3 regions of the Streptomyces sp. CG4 genome follow, and region 1 is predicted to be linked to each of the others. Evidence: riboswitches for the same ligand, from Rfam matches in the RefSeq annotation. Region 1 holds a riboswitch; each other region holds the start of a gene.
What was found. Region 1 has a riboswitch for magnesium ahead of AB5L52_RS39280 (VOC family protein). Riboswitches for the same ligand answer to the same signal wherever they lie in the genome.
Positions count from the first base shown of each region.

Region 2: it holds a riboswitch for magnesium, as region 1 does, so the genes downstream of both, AB5L52_RS04150 (CBS domain-containing protein) here and AB5L52_RS39280 (VOC family protein) in region 1, are expected to answer to the same signal.
Region 3: it holds a riboswitch for magnesium, as region 1 does, so the genes downstream of both, AB5L52_RS06625 (NRAMP family divalent metal transporter) here and AB5L52_RS39280 (VOC family protein) in region 1, are expected to answer to the same signal.

Region 1 is NZ_CP163525.1:8,518,756-8,522,023, forward strand. Features, by position in the region: gene AB5L52_RS39265 (MFS transporter) at 1-753, shown strand, start outside; gene AB5L52_RS39270 (hypothetical protein) at 824-1,087, opposite strand; gene AB5L52_RS39275 (hypothetical protein) at 1,159-1,401, opposite strand; gene AB5L52_RS39280 (VOC family protein) at 1,499-1,870, opposite strand; M-box (ykoK) riboswitch at 2,308-2,481, opposite strand; gene AB5L52_RS39285 (hypothetical protein) at 2,904-3,268, shown strand, end outside.
Region 2 is NZ_CP163525.1:887,739-891,006, reverse strand. Features, by position in the region: gene AB5L52_RS04155 (NRAMP family divalent metal transporter) at 1-168, opposite strand, end outside; gene AB5L52_RS04150 (CBS domain-containing protein) at 165-1,511, opposite strand; M-box (ykoK) riboswitch at 1,857-2,029, opposite strand; gene AB5L52_RS04145 (hypothetical protein) at 2,605-3,123, shown strand.
Region 3 is NZ_CP163525.1:1,436,436-1,439,703, forward strand. Features, by position in the region: gene AB5L52_RS06610 (hypothetical protein) at 87-353, shown strand; gene AB5L52_RS06615 (glyoxalase) at 394-855, shown strand; partial or broken gene AB5L52_RS06620 (TrmO family methyltransferase) at 931-1,113, opposite strand; M-box (ykoK) riboswitch at 1,376-1,549, shown strand; gene AB5L52_RS06625 (NRAMP family divalent metal transporter) at 1,858-3,268, shown strand, end outside.

The DNA of each region.
Region 1 (3,268 bases):
CTCAACGCGGCGTCCTTCGTCGTCAGCGCGGCGCTGACTGCCCGACTGCAGGTGGCCGCGCGGCCGCGCAAGAGCGCATCGGGCTGGGCCGACCTGCGAGAAGGGTGGCAGGAGTTCGCTTCCCGGCAATGGCTGTGGGTGGTGGTCGCCCAGTACGCGGTCGTAGTCGCCGCGCTCAACGCCAACGTCGGGGTGCTGGGCCCCCTGACGGCCGAGCAGCACCTCGGCGGGGCGCGAGCGTGGTCGGTCATCGTGGCAGCACAGGCTGTGGGCACCATCGCCGGCGCGGGACTCGCCGCCCGTGTGCGAGTGAACCGCCCCGTTCTGGTAGCCGTGCTGTGCACCTTTCCGGCCGCCGTGCCGATCGCTCTGCTCGGCGCCGAAGCCCCCGTATGGCTGACCGCCACAGCCATGTTCGTCGCCGGCATCGCAAGCGACGTCTTCGGCGTGTTGTGGGCCACCACCATCCAGCGGGAGATCCCGGAGCAGTTCCTGTCCCGTGTCAGCTCCTACGACTGGTTCGGCTCCCTGGCCTTCGCCCCCCTCGGACTGCTGATCGCGGGACCCGTCGCCGCCGCCGTGGGCACCAGCCAGGCCCTGGTCGGCTGCGCCGCCCTGGTTGTCCTGGCCACTACGGCGGCCCTGCTCTCGCCGCAGGTACGCACCCTGCGCACCACTCCCGAGGCGCCTTCCGCCGAGGCGGTCTCGTCGGAGGATGCGGAGCATCAGATGGGCGAGGAAGCAGCAGGCTGAGCCGTTGAACCAGAGGGGGCAGACTTGAACAGACTTCGGCGAGGAGCGTTGAACAGCGACAGACGGGCGGTCACGCACCGTTGTGCCAGTGGGCCTCGAGGCGGCGGTGGCCGTCCGGACCGGTGACGGTGCGCCAGTGGGCATGCGGCCGGCCGGGGGCGAGGGCGGCCGCACGCAGTGGCGCCGGGGTGTGTGGGGCGGCCGCGTGCAGCGCGGGGTGGTCGAGCGGGCTGTCGGCCAGCCGGCCGATGACGTGGGTGAAGAAGGCGAGCAGGGCGCCGACGGGCCGGACGGGCCAGGCGTGCCTGACGCCGTGGCGGGTGAGTGCGGACATGGACGTCACCTCCGTGGACGGACGCGTGCGCGCTCGGCGCGGCAACAGGGCTGTTGAGAAAGGGGGCAGGACTAACGCTGGGACTGTCGGGCGGCCTCGGTGATCCGGTGAATCGCTGCGGGTGGCAGTCCCGTGAAGCGGGCGAGCCAGTCGGCGTCACGGCCCTGTTGGGCCAGCACATGGGCAAGGTGGACCCAGGGGTCGTACACCGCCCCGGAGGCGAGGGCCTCGGGGGTCGGGTCCTCGATGAGATAGGGGCGTTCGGTTCCGTCGGCCAGGACCAGGCACAGCACGCCGAGCGTGGAGCGGTTCATGAGAAGCCTCCCGTTTCCCGGGAAGGGCGCACACGGGTGCGCAAGGACTGGGGCGGGGCGGGATCCCCGAGGTGGGATCCGAGGCTGCCGTAGCCGTTCACGGCAGTGGTTCGCGGAACTCCAGGCGGTTGCCGACCGGATCCTGGGTGTAGAAGCGGCGGTGGGTCGGCAGGCTGGTGGTCCACACAACCGGTGCGCCATGGGCTTGGAGGCGGGCGGCGAGTTGGTCGAGACCGGTCACCCGCACCGCCGGATGGGCCCTGCGGGGCGGACGGAACCCGTCCTCGATGCCGACGTGGATCTCCAGCCGGCCACCGTCGGCGGCGGCGAACCAGCATCCGCCGAGCCGGGCCGCCGCAGCGGGCTGCGGAATCTCGGTCATCCCCAGTGCGGTGAGATAGAAACCGCGCAGGGTGTCCTCGGAGCCGGCCGGGGCGGCCAGCTGTACGTAGTCGAGTGCGGCGAGCATCACGAACACACCTTTGCTTCGGCTGCTTCGAAAAGGGGCGGAAGTCGTTGGTCCGCGGGCCGGGGCCCTGGGAAGTCACCGACGCGGGCGTCGGCCAGGACTGCGGCGGGCGGCATGGGCGTCATCGATTCAGTCGTGGTCATGCGGAGCCTCCCCTCCCCCGGCGGGGAATGAATCGGACGCACGCGGGACACTCCATGGGCACACCTGGGCAGCCGGGCAGCCCGAGGCGGCGCGGGGTGCACGGGTGCCAGGTCAGTAGGGACGCCGGTGGATGAGTGTCGTTACCGCGTGCCGAGGACGGGCGAGGTCGATCGGATGCGGGGCCGACTATGGCCCGGACTACTGCAACTGCAGTCCATGTGATTCTCGCCTCCCTCCGGCCGTGGCGCCGTGCGCCGTACGACTCGGCAAAGAGCGGACCGGTCCGGTCGACCGGTTCACCCCAACTCGTCAGAGCTTTGGCACTGCACGGCGTAATCCCCTTGCGAGGGAAGCCACTTGGGGTCACCCCTTGGGCCGGGGAGACCTGTCCTGACCCTGGGCGTCTCTCGACGTCGTGGGGTCAGTGGCCTGTGTCCGCGCAGACGCCTCACCGAACGAGGTGCCCTCTTCAAACCTCCAGAAGCATAACCACCTTGTTGCGTGGTTGCGCAAGTTCTTGGCGCACTGCTAACACCGGTCGAAGGGTCCCTTGGTTGCAACGCCAGGGTTGAGATCGCGAGGATTGTGCGGATCATCACTCGCTCACTTGCGCGAGTGTGCAACTATCTGGGTCGATTCCTCGTCTCACTGGTAGCAGTCGGGGCGACGCCGATCGGAATTGTCTGTTTTGCCCTGTGTCGAGATGAGCGAGAGCGAGCTTATGCGCCATCAGCAGGAAGGCATCACCGGCGCCATGGGCGCGCAGGGGCGGCACGGCCCTGTGGCGCAGGGGCGAGTGGTCGTACAGGGCAGGGCAGGGGAACGTACGCCGTCCGTCGGTGCCCCCCGTGCACGACGCTCGCCGCGCCGAGGGGACGGCGGATCAGCCGTGCGCCGGCCCGGGGCCGGTGTCACCGTGGCGGTGCTGCTGGGGCCGTTGGTGGTGGGGGCCGGGGTGGATGCCCTGGTCGGTCAGGGGCCCGGCTGGGGTGTGGTGGTCGGAGCGACGACGGGCGCGGTGCTCGCGTCCCTGGTGGCGGTTCGTCGCCGCAGCCTGGGGTGGGTGGCGCCGCTGCCGGTTCTGGCCGTGGCCGCTGTCACGGCGGGAGCCATGCTGACCTCCCGCGGTCCGCTGGCCACACGGCTGGTGCGCTGGGCCGTGGCCGTGTTCCCGGCGATGGCCGCCGCGGAGTGCGCGGTGGCCATCGTGGCACTGACGGTGGTCGTGCTCCGGTTCGGGGTGACGCGGAGGAG
Region 2 (3,268 bases), 7.6 Mb from region 1:
GTAGGTGGCGATGCCGGCGGCGTCGTTGCCCGCGTTCGCGGCGACCAGGCCGGGGCCGGCGATCGCCGCGACCATGGTGATGCGTCGCCAGCCGGTTCGGGGTGCGGGGGCCGTCGCAGCCGTGGCAGCTGCCGGAGTTTCCGCGGTGGTGTCGAGGTCGCGGGTCACTGCAGGAACCTCCGAAAGTGCAGCCGCCCCCGTTCGGGCAGCAGGTTGTCGAGCAGGTCGTCGGCCAGGATCCGGCCGAGCGGGCGGTCGGTGTCGTCGACCACCAGCAGTGAGGAAGCGCGGGCGGCGACCAGCTCATCGGCGGCAGCGGTCAGCGCGGTGTCCGGACGGACGGTGACGGGTGGGCCGAACTGCGTCCGCCAGGCGACCAGGTCGGCCACGGGGGTGGTGTCCTCCGCTACGGCGAGGTCGAACAGCGCGATGTCGGTGACCAGGCGGCCCTGCTCGTCCACGACGGCGACAGCGTCGATCTCGGTGCGGTGCTCGGCCTGCTCGGCCAGCCGGGCCCGCACCTGAGCGACGGTCTCGTCCCGACCGGCGGTGATCAGAAGGGTGGTCATGGCGCCGCCCGCGGTGCCCTCCCGGTGCGCCAGCAGCCGCCGCAGCTCCGCGGCCTCGCTGGACGGCATGCGCGTCAGCAACGCCTCGCGCTCCTCACGGGTGAGGTCGCGCAGCGCGTCGGTGGCCTCGTCCGGCTCCATCTCGTCGACCAGCCGGGCCGCGTGCTCCGGCTTCGCCTCGCGCAGCAGGTTCTCCAGCTCGGCCGGTTCCATCTCCTCCAGCGCGTCGGCGGCTTGCTCCGGCGCCAGCCAGCCCAGCAGCTGCTGCCGCTCGGCACGGCCCAGGTCTTCGAGGATGTCGGCCAGATCCGCCGGACGCAGCCGGTGCAGCGCGGCCCGAGAGGCGCGCAGCCGTACCTCCGGCGGGCCCTCGGTCGCCTGCTCGGCGAAGGGGGCCACCGCCTGCCAGTCCAGTACCCGCTCCGGAGTGGGCCGGGCCTGCCACCGGCGCGGGCCGAGCCGGCGCAGGAGCGTGGGCAGGGAGACGTCCACGCCGACCAGCACCACCTTGTCGACCAGCGGCGCCAGGTACAGATCGGCGGCGCGAGTGACCTGGACTCCGTCCACGTCGACGAGCTGGTGGTCGAGCACGTCCTTGGCCAGCAGCACCTCGCCGGGTCGGCGGGCGAAGTCGCGCAGGTCGACCCGCGCTGTGCTCAGCCGCACGTGCCCGGCGTGCACCTTGCCTATGGCGTCCGAGGCGAGAAAGGTGCGGCGTCGGCCGATGCGCAGGATCAGGCCGGTGACCGGGGGGTACGAGTCCGACCCGTAGAGCCGGGCGACGACATCGACGACGCGGCCGACCTCGTCGCCGGACTGGTTGGTGACGGGTCCGCCGATCAGGCCGGCGAGCGAGACCAGGGAGGTGCGGACCGCCTTGGAGGCGGTTGCGCGCCGCTCCAGGTTGACCCGGCGGTCACGCAGGCGAGCGGTGGTGGACATGAGCAGAGTGTGGGCAACCAAGGTGAACACCCCCTTGCCCCGGCATGGCGGGGCATCGGGCGGCCCACGGCGGCGCACTTCCTCCCCGAACCGACGGCGGCAGCCACGCCGGGCACACGCCGGTGCGCGGCCCGCCGAGGCCGGTGAGCTGGGCGAACCCCCGACTTGGGAGCCGAGCGGTTCAAGGGAGAGCGGGCTGCCTCGGGCCGCGAAAGGACGGCGCGGACAACACGAAGAGGGGCCGACTATGGCCCGGACTACTGTCCATGTCGCCTCCTCCCGGTTCCGGCCGCGCACTGGGCGTCGCGGTCGTGCGGCAAGGGGCAGCCGGGCACGTTTGCTTCCGGCACACCCCAACTCGTCTGAGCTTTGGCACTCCACGGCGTAATCCCCTTGCAGAGGAAGCCACTTGGGGTCACCCCTTGGGCCGGGGAGACCTGTCCTGATCCGGAGCGTCTCTCGACGGGTGGGATCAGTGGCCTGTGTCCGTGAAGACGCCTCACCGAACGAGGTGTCTGTTCAAACCGTCCAAAGACTACGCCCGCGCGGCACCGTGTCCCTAATCCATGACCGGTCCTTGACCTACGGCACCAGGCCGCGAAGGTCTCGGCTCTCTTCGGCTCCCCGGCCCCCGCCGCGAGCGCGCGGTTGGGGCGGACGCCGAGGAGTGGCAGAAGGAAGCTGTGCGTGCCGCCGGGGCGGCGGACTACTCCTGGGGCGAAATCGAGCAGGCGCTCATGACGAGCAAACAGTCCGCACACCAGAAGTTCCGGAAGCACGTGCCTGAAGAGCAGAAGAAGCAGGAGCCGACAGCGCAGAGCTGACCTTGCATGTGGCGGGGCGCCATCGCCTCGTGGACGAAGTGGAGGAAGACCGGGGCGGCGCGGGAGCGGAGGCCCCGGCCTTGGCTCTACTCTCGGCTGCTCGCTGTGACCGGGAAGTCACCAGCAGAGCCGTCACTCCACATCGAAACACTCTCACGAACGGAAGCGCAAGTTCGTCCAGTCCGGCGAGATCATCCCCGAAGGCGACGACTGATGGCCGGCCCCACAGGCCGCGGCGACTGCCTGGGCGCCGCCCTCAACGATCTCCTGTGCTCCCAGGTCACCCCCCCCGACACCGGCTGTCGTCGTACACCGCCAAGCACTGGCACGCACAGCTCAGCCAGCTCACCGCAACCCACCGCGGGCAGCGGGCCCTGGAAGACGCCGGCCTCCACGTGACCACCGAGACCCTCATCAACTGGCTGTCCGACTCCGAGTACAACGTCCGCCGCAGCTACCGCGACATCATCCACACCGCCTACGAGAACACCGCCATCGTCCCCGCGGAGCCGATCCCCGACCACGTCAAGAACGGTCAGTTCGAGATCAGCGGCAAAGTCAAGACCGGCAATGACGAGCGCGAGCGCGGCACACGACGGGCCGCACCCCTGCGTATCGACGGCAGCAGGGGCACCTGGAACGAGATCGAGGAACTCTGGCTGGCCGGCGAACTCACCGACGACCAGTTCGAGGACCACTTCATCGACGACGTCATCGTGGCGGACATCGGCGAAGGCACCGACGGATGGGAGTTTCCCGGCACCTCGTACTCCGTCGAACTCAGGTAACCGCTACGCGTCCGGCCCCTCAGGACGGGCCGGACCGGGCTCCTGAAATGAGGGCCATAGGGCCGCGAGTACGATCTTCCATCGTTTCAGCGGTGTGTGGTAGCGGGGAGAGGCAAGCGGATGGGTGACTCGTCGGACGGGATCG
Region 3 (3,268 bases), 7.1 Mb from region 1:
CGCCCTGTCCGGCACACCCGGCCCACCCCTGCGCGCCCGGCCGCCAGAGCACGCCCCGAGCACACCCCCACCGGAGGCAACCACTCATGTCCGTTTTCGTTCACCATCCGTTGCGACACCACGACACCCGCCCGCATGGCACCTGGCAGTCGATGCGCGCCCTCCTCGTCGGCATCGTCCGTCGCGTCGCCGACAGCCCCCTGGAGCAACCCGTGCTCCACGCGCTCGACGCACCGACAGCCCGCCGGACGGCGGCCGACGCCGGAAGGCAACGGCCGCACGCCCACTGGCACTTGGCCACCAGCCCGGACGGCGTCCGGCACCTCGAAGCGACCTGGCACACCCGCCACTGACATCACCGAGATCAGCGATATCACCGACCGGAGGTCCGGCATGATCACCGCAATCGACCACATCCAGCTGGCCGCCCCGCAGGGCAGCGAGGAGTTGCTGCGCGCCTACTACGTCGACGCGCTCGGCCTCGTCGAAGTCCCGAGGCCGGCCAGCCTCGCCGCCCGCGGAGGCTGCTGGTTCAGCGACGACGACCAGCGGGTCCGGCTCCACCTGGGCATCGAGACCCCGTACCGGGCGTCCGCGAAGGCGCACCCCGGCCTTCGTGTCGAGGCCATCGAATCGCTCGCCGCCCGCCTCGAAGCCTTCGGCGCCCTCGTGATCTGGGACGACACCACCCTCCCCGGCCACCGCCGTTTCCACAGCCAGGATCCCGTCGGCAACCGTCTCGAATTCCTCCAGCCCATCGGCGGGGAACCGGCCGGTCAGCAGTACCCGCGCATGAGAGCGGTGGCCCATTCCGGCTCGGTGAGCGGGCCCTGGGGGCCGAACTCGCTCATGTAGGGCTTGAGTCGAGGACGGGGAGCCGTCCACTGCGTCGAGGCCCTGGACGTGCAGATCGAGGTCGTCGACCTTGATCAGGCGGCAGCGGGAGACGCCGAGCCGGTTGGGGCAGTTCTTCCCGCGCCGGGCGAAGATGCCGGCCTGGGGCCAGTCGGTGTTGTCACGGGGGTGGCGGGCCCCGGTCTCGATCTTCTCCACCGGGACCCGGTCGAAGTGGTAGACGACCTCCAGGCGGGAGAAGGCGTCGAGGCCGGCCACCCACCCCCCGGCCCACCGGAACGGAGACCACCTCGGCGGCAGTGCCGTTCTCGGGCATGCGTCGTGCCTTTCGTGAAAGCGTCCGGGAGTTGGCGTAGGTCAGCCCACAGCCGGCTCACCGTATCGATCACCCACCCCGTGTCGACGCGTGGTCCGCGAGGGCTGTGATCGCCACTACAGGCACAGTCGGCCCCGGTCAAGACTCCGCCAAGAACTTGCGTTCATGTGCAAGTACGGGGCTACACTCGTGGAGGTTTGAAAAGGGGCACCTCGTTCGGTGAGGCGTCTTCACGGACACAGGCCACTGACCCCACGACGTCGAGAGACGCCCAGGGTCAGGACAGGTCTCCCCGAACTAAGGGGTGACCCCAAGTGGCTTCCCTCGCAAGGGGATTACGCCGTGGAGTGCCAAAGCTCTGACGAGTTGGGGTGAGCCGGCCGCACGGGCCGGGTTGCTCCTTGCCGAGTCGTTGCTGACGCGCACAGGTCGCGTCCCCGGCCGGAAGGAGGCGAGAGACATGGACTGCAGTAGCAGTAGTCCGGGCCATAGTCGGCCCCTGATCCGCTTGTCCTCGCACTCTTCCGGCACGCGGTAACCCTCTCCCCTGCGCGGATTCCCAGCCGCGTCCTGCGCCCCGTACGGCCCTGTGCCGTGACGGGCCGCCGTCCTGCGCGCTCGCGCAGGGGGGACGGCTTTCGCGTGCCCCCCTACCTCCCCCTCTGGGGGGAATCGGGAGGTATGACATGACCACCGCGACCACTGTGTCCGAGGCCCCGCGCGCCGCGGTCCTCGACGACGCGCACGTCGGCGACATCCGTGGCGCCCTCGGCACCATCAAGCTCGACGACACCGCACCCCGCACCGGCCTGTCCGCCAAACTCAAGACACTGCTGGCGATAGTCGGCCCCGGCCTGATCGTGATGGTCGGCGACAACGACGCCGGCGCGTTCGCCACTTACGGCCAGGCCGGCCAGAACTACGGCACCCACCTGCTGTGGACGCTGCTGCTCCTGGTTCCCGTGCTGTACGTCAACCAGGAGATGGTGCTGCGCCTCGGCGCCGTCACCGGCGTCGGCCACGCCCGCCTGATCCTGGAGCGGTTCGGCAAGTTCTGGGGCGCGTTCAGCGTGATCGACCTGTTCCTGCTCAACGCGCTCACTCTGGTGACCGAGTTCATCGGCATCACCCTGGCCGCCGGATATCTCGGGCTGCCCAAGGTGGCCGCCGTGGTCCTGGCAGCCGGGATCATCATCGCGTCGGCGTTCACCGGATCGTTCCAGCGGTTCGAGCGGGTCGCGATGACGCTCTGCACCGCCTCGCTGCTGCTGGTGCCGATCTACTTCATGGTCCACCCGCACGCCTCGCAGATGGCACGCGACTTCGTCGTACCGAACATGCCCGGCGGCACCGGCCAGCTCTCCACCGTCATGCTGCTGATCATCGGCATCGTCGGCACCACGGTCGCCCCCTGGCAGCTGTTCTTCCAGCAGTCGTACGTCATCGACAAGCGGATCACCCCGCGCTTCATGAAGTACGAGAAGATCGACCTGTGGATCGGCATCGTGATCGTGGTCATCGGGGCCGCGGCCATGATGGGCTTCACCGCCGCCGCGTTCGCCGGCACGCACGGGTTCGGGCAGTTCACCGACACCGCCGGTGTCGCTCACGGGCTGGAGGCGAAGGCGGGCAAGCTCGCGGGCGTGCTGTTCGCGATCGCGCTGCTGGACGCCTCGATCATCGGCGCGTTCGCGGTCTCGCTGTCCACCGCCTACGCCATCGGTGACGTGCTGGGCATGAAGCACTCGCTGCACCGCGGGGTGGGCGGCGCGAAGGGCTTCTACGCCGTCTACGCCGGACTGGTCGCCGCCGCTGCCGCCATCGTCCTGATCCCGGGCTCGCCGCTGGGCCTGCTGACCGAGGGCGTCCAGACCCTGGCCGGGGTCCTGCTGCCGTCGGCGTCGGTCTTCCTGCTGCTGCTCTGCAACGACAAGGCCGTGCTCGGCCCGTGGGTGAACGGACCGAAGACCAACGCGTTCACCTCTGCCGTGGTCGGGGTCCTGGTCACCCTCTCCATCATCCTGACCGCCTCGGTCCTGTTCCCGGACATCTCCTCGGGGGCGATCCTCGACATCATGGCCGCCTGCGGCGTCATTG